DNA from 2 places in the Streptomyces sp. NPDC033221 genome. Region 1 is predicted to be linked to the other one. Evidence: riboswitches for the same ligand, from Rfam matches in the RefSeq annotation. Region 1 holds a riboswitch; the other holds the start of a gene.
The links. Region 1 has a riboswitch for glycine ahead of gcvT (glycine cleavage system aminomethyltransferase GcvT). Riboswitches for the same ligand answer to the same signal wherever they lie in the genome.
Positions count from the first base shown of each region.

Region 2: it holds a riboswitch for glycine, as region 1 does, so the genes downstream of both, gcvP (aminomethyl-transferring glycine dehydrogenase) here and gcvT (glycine cleavage system aminomethyltransferase GcvT) in region 1, are expected to answer to the same signal.

Region 1 is NZ_JBVIQN010000007.1:279,217-283,632, forward strand. Features, by position in the region: gene glyA (serine hydroxymethyltransferase) at 1-1,196, opposite strand, end outside; gene gcvH (glycine cleavage system protein GcvH) at 1,252-1,626, opposite strand; gene gcvT (glycine cleavage system aminomethyltransferase GcvT) at 1,715-2,842, opposite strand; glycine riboswitch at 2,875-2,983, opposite strand; glycine riboswitch at 2,984-3,079, opposite strand; gene ACZ53K_RS12120 (AAA family ATPase) at 3,376-4,089, shown strand; gene ACZ53K_RS12125 (hypothetical protein) at 4,287-4,416, opposite strand, start outside.
Region 2 is NZ_JBVIQN010000029.1:9,497-13,912, reverse strand. Features, by position in the region: gene gcvP (aminomethyl-transferring glycine dehydrogenase) at 1-2,241, opposite strand, end outside; glycine riboswitch at 2,431-2,528, opposite strand; gene ACZ53K_RS30490 (PRC-barrel domain-containing protein) at 2,643-3,032, shown strand; partial or broken gene ACZ53K_RS30485 (DNA polymerase IV) at 3,326-4,416, opposite strand, start outside.

The DNA.
Region 1 (4,416 bases):
GCGTCGTACGACGGCTTGAGCGCCTCGGCGATGATGTCGGCGACCTCGCGGAAGTCCTCCGCCTGGAAGCCGCGGGTGGCCAGCGCCGGGGTGCCGATCCGCAGGCCCGAGGTGACCATCGGGGGCCGGGGGTCGTTCGGGACGGCGTTGCGGTTGACCGTGATGCCGACCTCGTGGAGGCGGTCCTCGGCCTGCTGGCCGTCCAGCTCGCTGTTGCGCAGGTCCACCAGGACCAGGTGCACGTCGGTGCCGCCGGACAGCACGGAGACGCCGTGCTCGGTGACGTCGGACTGCGTCAGGCGCTCGGCGAGGATGCGCGCGCCGTCCAGGGTGCGCTGCTGGCGCTCCTTGAACTCCTCGGTCGCCGCGACCTTGAAGGACACCGCCTTCGCCGCGATGACGTGCTCCAGCGGGCCGCCCTGCTGGCCCGGGAAGACCGCCGAGTTGATCTTCTTGGCGAGCTCCTGGGTGGACAGGATCACTCCGCCGCGCGGACCGCCGAGGGTCTTGTGCGTGGTGGTGGTCACGACGTGGGCGTGCGGCACCGGGTTGGGGTGCAGCCCGGCCGCCACCAGGCCGGCGAAGTGCGCCATGTCGACCATCAGGTACGCGCCGACCTCGTCGGCGATCCGGCGGAACGCCGCGAAGTCCAGCTGGCGCGGGTACGCGGACCAGCCGGCCACGATCAGCTGCGGGCGGGTCTCCTTGGCCAGGCGCTCGACCTCGCCCATGTCGACCTGGCCGGACTCCTCGTCGACGTGGTAGGGCACCACGTTGTAGAGCTTGCCGGAGAAGTTGATCTTCATGCCGTGGGTCAGGTGCCCGCCGTGCGCGAGGTTCAGACCCATGATCGTGTCGCCCGGCTTGAGCAGCGCGAACATCGCCGCCGCGTTGGCCTGCGCACCGGAGTGCGGCTGCACGTTCGCGGCCTCGGCGCCGAACAGCGCCTTGATCCGGTCGATGGCGATCCGCTCGACCACGTCGACGTGCTCGCAGCCGCCGTAGTAGCGGCGGCCCGGGTAGCCCTCGGCGTACTTGTTGGTGAGGACCGAGCCCTGGGCCTCCATGACGGCGGCCGGGGCGAAGTTCTCCGACGCGATCATTTCGAGGGTGGACTGCTGACGGTGGAGCTCGGCGTCGACGGCGGCGGCGACGTCGGGGTCGAGCTCGTGGAGGGAGCTGTTCAGAAGCGACATGACTCTTCCTGGGGTTCGCGGGACGCACGGCCCCGCCGGGCGGCGGGTGGGCGTATCAGCCGGTGAAGGCGGTGTACTCGTCGGCCGTGAGCAGGTCGTCCGGCTCGCCGCTGACCTTCACCTTGAACAGCCAGCCGCCCTCGAACGGGGCGGTGTTCACCAGCGAGGGGTCGCTCACCACGTCCTCGTTGATCTCCGTGACCTCGCCGTCGACGGGGGAGTAGAGATCGCTGACGGACTTGGTCGACTCCAGCTCACCGCAGGTCTCGCCCGCCGTGACCGTGTCACCGACCGCAGGGAGCTGCACGAAGACGACGTCGCCGAGCGCGTTGGCGGCGTGCTCGGTGATGCCGATCGTCGAGACGCCCGCCTCGGCGGCCGACAGCCACTCGTGCTCCTTGCTGTAACGCAGCTGCTGGGGGTTGTTCATGACTTGATTCTCCTGGATGCGGTGGCGTGCTTGCTGCAGGGGTCTTGACAGGTGAGACGCAAAGACGGCTCGGGCGGAGGTACGCGCGTCACTTCCGGCGCTTGTAGAAGGGCAGCGCCACGACCTCGTACGGCTCATGGGTGCCACGGATGTCCACCGCCACACCGGCCGTCCCGGGCGCGGCGTGCGCGGCGTCCACGTACGCCATGGCGACGGGCTTGCCGAGGGTGGGCGAGGGGGCACCCGAGGTGACCTCGCCGATCACGGCGCCGTCCGGGCCCACGACCGGGTATCCGGCGCGCGGCACGCGGCGGCCCTCGGCGATCAGACCGACCAGCTTGCGGGGCGGCCGGGTCTCGGCGCGGTCCCGGGCCGTCTCCAGGGCGGCGCGGCCCACGAAGTCGCCGCCGTTCGTCGTCTTCTCGAACTTCACGACCCGGCCCAGGCCCGCGTCGAACGGGGTGGTGCCGGTGGTCAGCTCGTGCCCGTACAGCGGCATGCCCGCCTCCAGGCGCAGCGTGTCCCGGCAGGACAGGCCGCACGGCACCAGGCCCGCGTCCTGACCGGCCGCGGTCAGCGCCTCCCAGAGGGTGACCGCGTCCGCCGGGCGGACGAACAGCTCGAAACCGTCCTCACCGGTGTATCCCGTACGGGCGATCAGCGCCGGCACGCCGGCGACGGTGCCGGGCAGCCCGGCGTAGTACTTCAGGCCGTCCAGGTCGGCGTCCGTAAGGCCCTTGAGGATGCCGCCGGACTCCGGGCCCTGCACGGCGAGCAGCGCGTACGCGTCCCGGTCGTCGCGTACCTCGGCCTCGAAGCCGCTCGCCCGCTCGGTGAGCGCATCCAGCACGACCTGGGCGTTGGAGGCGTTGGCGACGACCATGTACTCCGTCTCGCCGAGGCGGTAGACGATCAGGTCGTCCAGGATGCCGCCCTCGGCGTCACAGATCATGGTGTAGCGGGCGCGGCCGACGGCGACGCCGCCGATGTTGCCGACGAGTGCGAAGTCCAGCAGGTCGGCGGCGCGCGGTCCGGTGACGGTGATCTCGCCCATGTGCGAGAGGTCGAACAGGCCGGCGCGGGTACGGACGGCGACGTGCTCGTCACGCTCGCTGCCGTAGCGCAGCGGCATGTCCCATCCGGCGAAGTCGGTCATGGTCGCGCCGAGCGCGCGATGCGTCGCGTCCAGCGCGGTCCGGCGGGGGGCTTCGGTCATGGTGAGGGCTCCCGGGCATGGGTGACAAGACGGTCTCCCCATCTGTCATCGGAACCTGAGAGGTTCACCGGAAGGCCGTCACCGGTCCCGGTTTGCACCTTGGGTGGAGCCACACCACGGCGGCCCGCTTTTCAGATCTGCCTCGCCCGCGCGGTATCGGGGCCTGAGAGATTCAAGGGAGGACTTGCTCCTTCGGCGCCCCGCCGTGACGGCCGGGGACTCTCCCGCGCGGATTCAAGCGGCCGGTATGCAATTGGCTGAGCGTGGCACCCGTACGAGGAACGCACACGGAGCTGTGCGGTCCGGCACATGGCGCGCACATCATCGCACGGGATCGCCGGATACAGGAGCCCTGGTCGTACCGGTGTTCGCAGGGGCGTCACAACAGTGTCCGCGGACTGTACGGATCGTGCCGTTTCCTTGAAGCGCATTACCTTTTCTTGACACTCTGCGGGTAAGGGGACGGAACCACCGGACCGGGAGGGGCGATCACGGTGCACAGGCAAGCCGCATTCGCGACAAGTCCGGGAGGCGTGCCCCCGGGCTGTGTCCCGGAGCCGGCCCCGGCCGCCGTGCCGGGGCCCCGGCGGCTGCCGCTCGGGGTGGTCCGCCCCGGCCGGGCGCGGACCGCCGCGCCGGACGCGCCGGCGGTGGACGTCGTCGACCTCAGGGACGGACGCGCCCCGCGCGAGGCGGCCGAACTGCACTTCACGGCCGGTGACGTGGTGGTCGTCTCCGGCCTGCCGGGCAGCGGCAAGAGCACGCTCATGCTCCGGCTGGTGCCCGCCCACGACCAGCAGGGCGCGGTGGTGCACCGCGTGGACTCGCAGGACGTACGGGAGCGCTGGGAGCGTGGCCGGCTGCGCCGGTTCCCGTACGCGCTCTACCGGCCACTGGTCAGGGCGGCCCACTACCGGGGGCTGCGGCAGGCGCTGCGGTCGGGGCGGAGCGTGGTGGTGCACGACTGCGGGACGCTCGCGTGGGTACGTCGCTGGCTCGCGCGCGAGGCCCGGCGCGGCGGACGCGGCCTGCACCTGGTGCTGCTGGACGTACCGCCCGGGGTCGCGCTGTCCGGGCAGCGCTCACGCGGCCGCGGGGTCTCCGGTTACGCCTTCGCCCGGCACCGGCGCGCGGTACGGCGGCTGGCCGCCCGCGCCCGGGCGGCCCGGCTCCCCGCGGGCTTCACCTCGGCCGTCCTGCTGGACCGGCCCGCGGCGGGCGCGTTGCGGCGGATCGGCTTCGAGTGAGGCCGAGGCGCGGACGGCCGTACGCTCCCTGATGTCCGCGATATCCGCAATTCCCGCGATATCCGCAATTCCTGCGATAGCCGTGATGCCGGACACCTGACGGGCCGTACGGAATGTTCCGTACGGCCCGTCAGAACCGGTCCTAGCTTCGGCATATCTCCCGCATACGCGCCTCCTCCGGACGCCCCCGGGCCGATCTAAAGGCCCAGGGCCTTGAGCAGCACCGTCGGCAGCGACAGTACGGAGTTGAGCAGCGAGCCGCCGGGCTGCTTCGCCGCGTCGTCGGCCGGCCGGCCCTCGGCGGCCGGCTGCGGGGCGGCGGGCTGC
Region 2 (4,416 bases), on a different contig from region 1:
CTCCGGGCCCGCGGTGGGCTGCAGCGGGTGGTTGGGGAGATACGGCGCCAGGTGGGCGCGTACGCCGACCGGGCCGACACCGGGACCGCCGCCGCCGTGCGGGATGCAGAAGGTCTTGTGCAGATTCAGGTGCGAGACGTCGCCGCCGAACTTGCCCGGTTCGGCGAGCCCGACCAGCGCGTTCAGGTTGGCGCCGTCCACGTACACCTGGCCGCCCGCGTCGTGCACCGCCGCGCAGATCTCGGTGATGTGCTCCTCGAACACGCCGTGCGTGGAGGGGTAGGTCACCATCAGCACCGCGAGCTGGTCGCGGTACTGCTCGATCTTGGCGTGCAGGTCGCCGGCGTCCACCTCGCCGTCCTCGCCGGTCTTGACGACGACGACCTTCATGCCCGCCATCACGGCGCTGGCGGCGTTGGTGCCGTGCGCGGAGGACGGGATCAGGCAGACGGTGCGCTGCTCGTCGCCGTTGGCCCGGTGGTACGCCCGTACGGCCAGCAGACCGGCCAGTTCGCCCTGCGAGCCGGCGTTCGGCTGGATGGAGACCTTGTCGTAGCCGGTGACCGTGGCGAGACGTTCCTCCAGCTCCGTGATGAGCGTGAGGTAGCCCTGGGCCTGCTCGACCGGCGCGAACGGGTGCAGCTGCCCGAACTCGGGCCAGGTGACCGGCTCCATCTCGGTCGTCGCGTTCAGCTTCATGGTGCAGGAGCCGAGCGGGATCATGCCGCGGTCCAGCGCGTAGTCCTTGTCCGACAGACGGCGCAGGTAGCGCAGCATGGCGGTCTCGGAACGGTGCTGGTGGAAGACCGGGTGGGTCAGGTACGTGTCGCCGCGCAGCAGCTCGCCCGGCAGCGCCTCGGCCACCGACGCGTCGAGCGACTCGACATCGCCCTGGACGCCGAAGGCGCGCCACACCGCGTGCACCTGCGCGCGTCCGGTGGTCTCGTCGCAGGCGACGCCCACCAGGTCGGCGTCGACCAGCCGCAGGTTGACCCCGGCCTCGCGGGCCGCGGCGACCGCCTCGGCGGCGCGGCCCGGCACCCGTACGGTCAGCGTGTCGAAGTACGCGCCGTGCACGACCTCGACGCCGCCGGCGCGCAGGCCCGCCGCCAGTATGGAGGCGTAGCGGTGGGTACGGCGGGCGATGGCCGCGAGGCCGTCCGGGCCGTGATACACGGCGTACATGCCCGCCATCACCGCGAGCAGCACCTGCGCGGTGCAGATGTTGCTGGTGGCCTTCTCCCGGCGGATGTGCTGCTCACGCGTCTGGAGGGCGAGCCGGTACGCCTTGTTGCCGTCGGCGTCCACCGAGACGCCCACCAGGCGGCCGGGCAGGCTGCGGGCGAACTTCTCCCGTACGGCCATGAATCCGGCGTGCGGGCCGCCGAAGCCCATCGGGACACCGAACCGCTGCGTGGTGCCGACGGCGATGTCGGCGCCCAGCTCGCCCGGCGAGGTCAGCAGGGTCAGCGCCAGCAGATCGGCGGCGACGGTGACGATCGCGCCCAGCTCGTGCACCTGCTCGATGAGGGCCCGCGGGTCCCGTACGGCGCCGGAGGCACCGGGGTACTGGAGCAGCACGCCGAAGACGCCGCGCTCGGCCACCTCCGCCGGGATGCCCTCGGACAGGTCGGCCACCACGACCTCGACGCCGGTCGGCTCGGCGCGGGTCTCGATCACCGCGACGGTCTGCGGCAGGCAGTCGGCGTCGATCAGGAAGACGCCCTGCTTGACCTTGCCGACGCGCCGCGCGAGGGCCATCGCCTCGGCGGCGGCCGTGCCCTCGTCCAGCAGGGAGGCACCGGAGGTCGGCAGGCCGGTCAGGTCGGCGACCATGGTCTGGAAATTGAGCAGCGCCTCTAGACGGCCCTGGGAGATCTCCGGCTGGTACGGGGTGTAAGCCGTGTACCAGGCAGGGTTCTCCATCACGTTGCGCAGGATCACCGGCGGGGTGAACGTGCCGTGATAGCCGAGCCCGATCATGGGAGCAAGCACCTGGTTACGGTCCGCGAGCGCCCGCAGCTCGGCCAGCACCTCGGCCTCGGAACGGCCCTGGGGCAGCCCAAGCACCTCCGCGCTCTTGATCACATCCGGTACGGCGGCCGCGGTGAGTTCGTCCAGCGATCCGAACCCGACCTGCGCGAGCATCTTGGCCTGGGCCTCCGGACCGGGGCCGATATGCCGCTGCTCGAACGGGGTACCTCGTTCCAGCTCGGTCAGGGAGATGCGATTGGTGGTCATCTGCGGGGGCCTCCTGGTCGTTTCGACCTACGCGGGGCACCACGGCGCTGGTGCCCGGACGGCCTCCCCCTCTGTCATCTCAACCTGAGAGCTTCACCGGTCCCGTACGCGGCACCGGCTTTCACCGTCGGTGAGGAGGGGCTTCCGGCGCTGTGCCCGTCCGTGGCCCGCCCTGCTTTCCAGAGTGACCTCGTCCATGCGGTACGTGAGCCTGAGAGATTCCGGGGAGGAGTTGCTCCTTCGGCGCCTCCGTCATGATCGACGAAGGACTCTCCCGCATGGGGTCTGCAGCCGTTCGCCAGCCTACCAGCGCGGCGAACGGACGTTCCTTCGAGTGGCCGGGGCATGAATTGTGCCGTTTGGTAGTTGTCACAAGGCAGTTGCGACCACTTGGAGGGACCGTGCAGACCGATATCGATCCCCGCAGCTTGATCGGCCGCAAGGCGTTCGACAAGAACGGAACCAAGATCGGCACCGTCGACGAGGTGTACCTGGACGACGCGACCGGTGAACCGGAATGGGCGGCCGTACGCACCGGGATCTTCAGCCGGGACGCGTTCGTGCCCCTGGAGCCCAGCGACCTGGTCGACGAGGCGCTGCACGTCCCCTACGACCGCAGGCTGATCAGGGATGCGCCGGACTTCGGGGTGGGCCGCCACCTCTCGCCGGAGCAGGAACTACAGCTTTACCACCACTACCGTCTGGACATCCCGGCCCCCGATCCCGTGCCCGGGTCGGACGCCGCGCCCGCCGACACGGAGTTCGGGCGGGTGGCCGGCACCGAGGACTGACCACCGGGCGGCGGAGCCACGAGGCCGCCGGGCTCCTCCTCCGGCACGCGGCTTGCCCGGCTCTCGCGGCTCGTGCGGCTCTCGCGGCTCGTGGGGCTCGTGGGGCTAGTGGGGCTCGTGAGTACGCCTGGCTCTCGGGACTCGCGATCACCGGAAACGCCGGGTCCGCCCGGCTCCCCAGGGGCGGCGTGGAGGCCAGGCCTGTCCGGCTCCCTGAAGCCGTCGGCACCGACCCCGTCCGTCGCCTTTGGCTCGCGGTCACCGGAACCGCCCGGCTCCCCTGGCTCGCGGTCGCCCGAGCCGCCCGGCCCACCGGGCAGTCCGTCCCGCCACCCGTCCGGCGGACCGCCCACCAGCGGCAGCGGCTCGCCGGGCCGCAGCGCCGGGTCCTCGACCGGGAACGTGCGGACCCGCCCGGGCCCGGTCCACGGCTGCTCGAACCGTACGGTCACCCGGCCGACGCCGCTCCCCTGCACCCACCCTGCCCCGTGGTCCTCATGCAGCACGTCAAGCCCGGGGAGCCACCGCCGGGGCCGCTCGGGCTCGTCGGCGGCCATCCGCGCGGCCTCGTCGGCCGCCCGGCGCTCCCGCTCGGCCTCCTCCTCGGCGGCCTTCTCCGTCGCCAGCTGGGCGAACAGGTCCTCCTGCGTGAAGTCCGCGAGGCCGGTCACCCCCACGCCCAGCAGCCGTACGCCGCCCGTCGTGTCCACCAGGTCCAGCAGCCGCGCCGCGGCCTCCCGCACCACGCCGGGGTCGTCCGTGGGCCCGCGCAGCGTCTCCGACCTGGTCAGCGTCGAGAAGTCGTAGTTACGCACCTTGATCACGACGGTCCTGCCGGAGCGCCCGGCGGCCCGCAGCCGCTGCACACACCGGTCGGCCAGCCGCGTCAGCTCGGCCCGCACCCGCGTCCGGTCCGTCAGGTCCACCTCGAAGGTGTCCTCGACCGATATGGATTTCGCGTCCCGCTCGGCCACCACCGGCCGCTCGTCGCGGCCCAGCGCCATCGCGTACAGCCCGGCGCCGTGCGCCTTGCCCAGCAGCCGTACCAGCTCCGCCTCGCCCGCCTCCGCCGTCTCGGCGACCGTGTGGATGCCCGACCGGCGCAGCGTCTCGGCCGTGGCCGGGCCGACGCCGGGCAGCGTGCGCACCGTCATCGGGCCGAGCAGTTCCCGCTCCGTGCCCGGCTCGATGACCACGATTCCGTCCGGCTTGGCCTGCTCGGAAGCGATCTTGGCCAGCATCTTGACCCCGGCCAGCCCCACCGACCCGGTCAGCCCCGTCCGGCGTCTGATGTCGCGCCGCAGCCGCTCCCCCACCGCCCGCACCGCCGCGGTGTCCGCCTCGATGCCGCCGGCTTCCAGGTCGACGAACGCCTCGTCCAGGC